Regions from separate parts of the Nocardia sp. CA-135953 genome, predicted to be linked through region 1. Evidence: riboswitches for the same ligand, from Rfam matches in the RefSeq annotation. Region 1 holds a riboswitch; the other holds the start of a gene.
What was found. A riboswitch is a leader RNA that binds a small molecule or an ion and turns the genes downstream of it on or off. The one in region 1 is predicted to bind thiamine pyrophosphate.
Positions count from the first base shown of each region.

Region 2: another riboswitch for thiamine pyrophosphate. It lies ahead of ACQPXH_RS15295 (purine-cytosine permease family protein); the one in region 1 lies ahead of thiC (phosphomethylpyrimidine synthase ThiC).

Region 1 is NZ_CP192082.1:822,864-826,214, forward strand. It holds gene ACQPXH_RS03860 (YceI family protein) at 1-187, shown strand, start outside; gene ACQPXH_RS03865 (MarR family winged helix-turn-helix transcriptional regulator) at 216-677, opposite strand; gene ACQPXH_RS03870 (hypothetical protein) at 735-1,142, shown strand; gene ACQPXH_RS03875 (VOC family protein) at 1,213-1,695, shown strand; TPP riboswitch at 1,802-1,928, shown strand; gene thiC (phosphomethylpyrimidine synthase ThiC) at 1,920-3,351, shown strand, end outside.
Region 2 is NZ_CP192082.1:3,332,705-3,336,055, reverse strand. It holds gene ACQPXH_RS15310 (hypothetical protein) at 1-111, opposite strand, end outside; gene ACQPXH_RS15305 (DUF72 domain-containing protein) at 179-964, shown strand; gene ACQPXH_RS15300 (hypothetical protein) at 939-1,220, opposite strand; TPP riboswitch at 1,404-1,519, shown strand; gene ACQPXH_RS15295 (purine-cytosine permease family protein) at 1,515-2,885, shown strand; gene ACQPXH_RS15290 (hypothetical protein) at 2,923-3,066, opposite strand; gene ACQPXH_RS15285 (DUF4153 domain-containing protein) at 3,240-3,351, opposite strand, start outside.

The sequences.
Region 1 (3,351 bases):
ACGACGGGTCGAACTCGTCTGCACCGTAACCAGATTCGTCCTCGGTCCCAACGACACCGTCCGGCTGTCCGCTCATGCCGTGCTGGACCGGCGGGAAATCGGTATCCGGGCACCGGAGTTGATGATCGGACGGTATATCGCGATCGACCTGAATGTGCTTTTGCGCCCGGAGGCCGAGTCGGACTGACGGATCTCCGGCGCGGGCCGACGAGGGGTCAGTCCGCGCCGGAGTTCGGGTGCGTGTGCTCGAACAACCGAAGCAACATGTCCGACAGCGCAATTCGCTCCTCTTCACCGAGTGGCGCGAGGATCTCCTCACGCACCTGCCGCGCCTCCCTCTCGAGTGCCCGCAGCAGGGCCCGGCCGGTCCTGGTGATCCGCACCGACATTCGACGGCGATCGGCGGGATCGCGGGTGCGCTCGACCTGACCGGAACTTGCCAATTCGTCGACGATCTTCGCCACATCGCTCGGATCGATATCGAGCCGAATGCCTAGATCGCGCTGCGCATGCGGCCCGAAATCGGCGAGCGCGGCGAGTACCGCCACATGCCACAGCCGAAGCCCGTGCGCCGCGAGCCGATCGGCGAACCGACCCCGCGCGACCTTGCCCACCCGCGACAGCAGGTAGGTCTCGAGGCCGAGCAGGCTCGGCGGAAGTGCACGCGGCGAGTCCATGCGACAAATTATAGGGTGGGACCTACGATAGGTTCACACCTACTAATAAGGAGACGCGTGGACGCCCTGTACCAGAGACTGCTCGTCACCCGTTTCGCCGAATGCTTCGACTTCTACCACGCCGTCCTCCCGGAGCTCATCGGCGCGAAGCTGATCAAAGGCACCGCGGCGGGGCCCTATGCGAACTGGGATGTCGACGACCAAGCGGTACTCGTGCTCTTCGATCGCGGCGCGATGTCCGAAGTCGTCGGCACCGCCGATCTACCCGTCACCGCCGCACCCGCGCAAGATGCCGTGATGTTCGTCTGCCGAGTGCCCGACGTCGACACGGGCCTCGACCTGTGCCTGCGCAACGGCGCGACGCTGGCCGCCGCCGCGACCGATCGACCGAACTGGGGTCCGAACCTGCGCACAGCCCACTTGCGCGACCCAGCGGGTACCCTGATCGAGCTCCAGTCCTACTGACGGGCGATGAATTCCGTCCGCCAGCACCGTCGGCACTAATACAGGCACACCGATCGGGAGGACCACCACCATGCAGAAAATCGTCACGAACCTCTGGTACGACACCCAGGCCGAGGAGGCCGCCGAGTTCTACTGTTCGTTGTTCGAGGATTCGAAGATCACCAATGTCGTGCCCTACTCCGAGGTGGGTCCGCGCGAGGCCGGGCTGACGATGCTCGTCGATTTCGAACTCAACGGACAGAAGTTCACCGCCATCAACGGCGGCGGCGATTACCACTACACCCACGCCATGTCGCTGCTGGTGAATTGCGACAGCCAGGACGAGGTGGACCGACTCTGGACGGCACTGCTCGCCGACGGCGGCCAGCCGATCGAATGTGGTTGGCTCAACGATAAATACGGTATTCCCTGGCAGATCTGGCCCGTCGAAGCCGACACCCTGTTGGCGAGTACCAACCGCGCGGCCGCGAACCGCGCCATGCAGGCGATGCTCGGTATGCAGAAGATCGACCTGCAAGGCATGCGGGACGCCTACGAGGGCAAGATCAGCTGATCTGCCAGGAGCCGACCTCGCGGTATCCGGAGTTGTAGATCGCGGAGCTGTCACCCTCGGTGATCTGGTAGTGCTTCATATTAGGTTATCGTCGGGCGGGAAAATTTCACACACCAACGGGGGCTCGCACCAGCGGGCTGAGAGGACGGCTAGCCCAATTCGGGCGTTCAGGGCCGTCGACCGTATGAACCTGACCGGGTAATGCCGGCGTAGGGAGGATATTCATGGGCACACCTGTAGATTCCGTGACCACCGGTCCGATCGAAGGCAGCGTCAAGCACTACCGGCAGGTCGATGACCTGCGCATTCCGGTGCGTCGGATCAATCTGACCAATGGCGAGCACTTCGACGTCTACGACACCTCGGGCCCGTACACCGATGACACGGCGTCCATCGATCTCGAGGCCGGGCTACCCGAGCTGCGCGATGGCTGGACCAAGCCCGACGTCGACGGTCCGCTGACCCAGCTGGCCTGGGCGCGGCAGGGCATCGTCACCCCCGAGATGCGCTTCATCGCCGCGCGCGAGGGCGTCACGCCGGAAATGGTGCGCGACGAGGTCGCCGCCGGTCGCGCGGTCATCCCGGCCAACCACAGGCATCCGGAGCTGGAGCCGACCATTATCGGCAAGAAGTTCCTGGTGAAGATCAATGCCAATATCGGCAATTCGGCCGTGTCCTCCTCGATCGCGGAGGAGGTGGAGAAGATGGTATGGGCCACCCGCTGGGGTGCGGACACCATCATGGATCTGTCCACCGGCAAGAATATTCACGAGACGCGCGAATGGATCATGCGCAACTCGCCCGTCCCGGTCGGCACCGTGCCGATCTATCAGGCGCTGGAGAAGGTGAACGGCGATCCGACCGCGCTCACCTGGGAGATCTACCGCGACACCGTGATCGAGCAGTGCGAGCAGGGCGTCGACTATATGACCGTGCACGCCGGTGTGCTGCTGCGCTATGTGCCGCTGACCGCCAAGCGGGTCACCGGCATCGTCTCGCGCGGCGGATCCATCATGGCCGCATGGTGTCTGGCGCATCATCAGGAGTCGTTCCTGTACACCAACTTCGCCGAACTCTGCGAGATCCTGGCGCGCTACGACGTGACCTTCTCCCTCGGTGACGGCCTGCGTCCCGGCTCCATCGCCGATGCCAATGACGAGGCCCAGTTCGCCGAGCTGCGTACCCTCGGTGAGCTGACCAAGATCGCGAAATCGCATGGCGTGCAGGTCATGATCGAGGGCCCGGGTCACGTGCCGATGCACAAGATCGTGGAGAACGTGCGGCTGGAGGAGGAGTTGTGCGAGGAGGCGCCGTTCTACACCCTCGGCCCGCTCGCCACCGATATCGCACCCGCCTACGACCACATCACCTCGGCCATCGGCGCGGCCATCATCGCCCAGGCGGGCACCGCGATGCTCTGCTACGTCACGCCCAAGGAGCACCTCGGCCTGCCCGACCGCGACGACGTGAAGGTCGGCGTGATCACCTACAAGATCGCCGCGCACGCCGCTGACCTCGCCAAAGGCCATCCGCACGCCCAGGACCGGGATAACGAGCTGTCCAAGGCACGGTTCGAATTCCGCTGGCGCGACCAGTTCGCCCTCTCCCTCGATCCGGATACCGCCCGCGAGTATCACGACGAAACCCTCCCCGCCG
Region 2 (3,351 bases), 2.5 Mb from region 1:
CTGTACGGCGACGATCGCCAGTAGCGTCGCACCGATCACGAAGACGGCCCACTGCAGAAAACTCCACCTTGTCCAGTCGATTCGCCGCTGGACCACCGATTGCTCGCTCATTGCGCTCCCATATCTACTACACAGCGTAGTTGAGATGGTGGCCATCGGAAGGTGCTTCGATGGAGGTATGCCCCTACTCGTCGGCACATCGGGTTGGCAGTACCGGGACTGGCGCGACGTGCTGTATCCGGCGAATCTTCCGCAGCGTGTGTGGCTCGAAACCTACGCCGCGGGCTTCGCGACGGTCGAGAGCAACAATGCCTTCTATCGACTGCCCAGCGGCGAGACCTTCGCGGCATGGCGGGACCGGACGCCGCCGGACTTCTGTTTCGCGGTCAAGGCGAGCCGCTTCCTCACCCACATCAAGCGGCTGCGCGAACCCGAGGAACCAGTCGCACGCTTGATGGAGCACGCCCGCGCGCTGGGCGACAAGCTGGGACCGGTGCTGTTGCAACTTCCGCCGACGCTGCGGGTCGATCCGGTACTGCTCGACGCCTGCCTACGCTGTTTTCCGCCCGACATCCCGATCGCGGTCGAACCTCGGCACGAGTCCTGGTGGACTCCCGAAGTTCGTGCCGTACTGACGGAATGCGGCGCGACGTTGTGTTGGGCCGACGTCCAGTCCCGTCCCGTCGCGCCGCTGTGGCGCACGACGGACTGGGGTTATCTGCGACTGCATTCCGGACGTGCGACACCCGCACCGCGCTACGGACGCACGGCACTCACCAGTTGGGCGCGACGGCTGGCCGACACGTGGTCGGATCGTGAGCAGGTGTACGTCTACTTCAACAATGATCCCGGCGGTGCCGCGGTTCGCGACGCAGTCGTCTTCGCGCGCGCCGCGGCCACGGCCGGAGCCACCGTCAGTCGAACACCCACAACGGATTTCAGCTCCCCACAACAGCATTCATGATTGTGCCCGCACTGGTCGCGATGACACCGCCGACCATTGCTCCGGCGAGCATCTTCGGGGATTCCAGGGTGCCACCGCTCCACTTCTCCCACGCGAATCTGCCGCCCGCGTAGGTGATTCCGGAGACACCCGATAGCAGAACAAACCAGGTCAGGTAGCGGACCATCTGCAGGATCTTCTCCGAATTGGGCGGGGCCTCCGGCGTCGGATTCCCGAGTTGAGCAAGGACGGTCTCGTGCAAGGTGATCAGCATCATGGGCGCGTACTCATTCCAGGTAGAGGCGGGCGATGAGTGACAGATAACCGAGCGATAACCACATCGATACCCGGACAGTATGGGCGGCGGCTGAGATTTTCGGGCGGTCTCGGCGGAACCTGTCTGGAATGTCCGAAGGCGCGGCCCGGCGCGCCGATGCGCGGGTGTAGCATTTCGCCCGAATAACCCCACCGCGGGAGCTCGGGCACGGCCGGGCTGAGAGGGCGGACCCCACGTTTCGCCGACCGCATGAACCTGTCCGGGTAATGCCGGCGTAGGGAGAGCGGTACCGGGATGTCTGCACCCACCATCGATCGATCCGAGCGGCGCGAAGCACCGTTGACCCTGGACCAGCCTGCACCGCAGGTCCTTTCGTTCTGGGACCAGAGCGCGTTCTGGGCGAATCTCGGGGTCAGCCTGTTCGCATTCTCCGGCGCGTACACGGTGCTCGCGCCGAATTCCGAAGGCAGCGCCCAGATCTCCATCGCCGCGGGCATTCTCGCGATGATCATCGGCACGGTAATCGGCGGGCTCATGCTCGGCCTGGCCGCAGTACCTGGGGCCAAGACCGGTAAGCCCGCGATGATGTTGCTGCGCGGACTGTTCGGCGCGAAGCTCAGCTACCTGCCGACACTGCTCAATATCGCCCAACTGATCGGTTGGGGCACCTTCGAATTGATCGTCATCGGCAATGCGGCCGAAGAGTTGTTCGACGGTGGCCCGCACTGGGTTTACGTGGTCGCCGCGGGGGTGCTGACGACGGTGCTGACGATCTGGCCGCTCGGTTCGGTGCGAATGCTGCGGCGGTTCGTGACCGCCGGCGTGGTGATCGCGTTGGTCTGGTTCTACATCCAGTTCGTCCGCGCAGGTCTGCCGGATCTCACCACCAACCCGGGCACCGAAGGCGGCGGACCGTTCGGCGTGGATTGGAATCTGTTCTGGGTCGCCACCGATGCGGCCCTTGCGGTGTCGATCTCGTGGGTGCCGGTGGCGGCCGACTACACCCGGCACTCCCGCAGCACCGGCGCGGCATTCGGCGCGGCCAGCGGGGCGTATGCGTTCACCCAGATCATCGCGTATGTGCTCGGCCTGTTCGCATTGGCGCTCGCATCCGGCGACGGCGGGGTGTACTCGCCCTTCCTGACGGTCACCCTCGGAGCGGTGTTCTTCTTCATCTTCGTATTCCGGGAGGCCGACCAGTCGTTCGCGAATGTGTACTCCACGGCCGTCTCGATCCAGAACCTCGCGCCGCGAATCGACCGCCGGTTGCTCTCGATCGGTCTCGGCATCCTCATCACGCTGCTGGCGCTGCGGCTGAACATGGCGAACTACTTCGGCTTCCTCGGCCTGATCGGGTCGGTCTTCGTGCCGCTGCTCGGCGTGCTCGTCGCGGACTTCTTCCTGCGGGCGCGCGACCAATGGGATACCTCGGCGAATGCGCCGTCACGGTGGGGCATGGTTTTCGCCTGGCTGGTGGGACTTTCGGTCTACCAGCTGATCAACCCGGGCGACGCCGGAGTGTGGACCGACTTCTGGGTGGACGTGCAGAAGAAGCTGCACTTCACCGAGCAGGCGTGGATGAGCGCGTCACTGCTGTCGTTCTTGGCGGCCGTAGTGGTCGCCTGGAGCGTGGGGCGGATTGCGTTGCTGCGCAAGTCAGATTAGACCTCGGACCAACGCGGACGCTGTCCTGAGAATGCGATCAGGGCCGCGCCGCGCCGGATGCTGTTTCCAAGGCCTCGTGGAAGCCGGGTGCTTCGACCATCGGGCCGAACCAGTGCTCGACCTCGGCCGCCAGTGACAGAAAGGTGGGGATGTTCTGTTGACGAGCGGGTCCGACGAACACTTGGTCAGTGTCGCGGGGGCGTGATGCGATGTGGTTATCCTGGCGGAGTCGACACGATGGACGCACCCGGGCTGCTCACGCCGCACTAGCGCATACCGTCGAACTCAGCGCCCATTGCCACACCGAATCCGCAGGATCAGGACAGAAACCGGCGCTGAGTCCATGCACCCGACCTAGCGGGCGTTCGCGCGCGACAGGTTCCACCCCTGCCACGTATCGTCGTCGAGATCGCGGCGGATCGCGGAGAGCACTTCGCGACGCTGCGGTTCCGGAAGCCGCTCTACG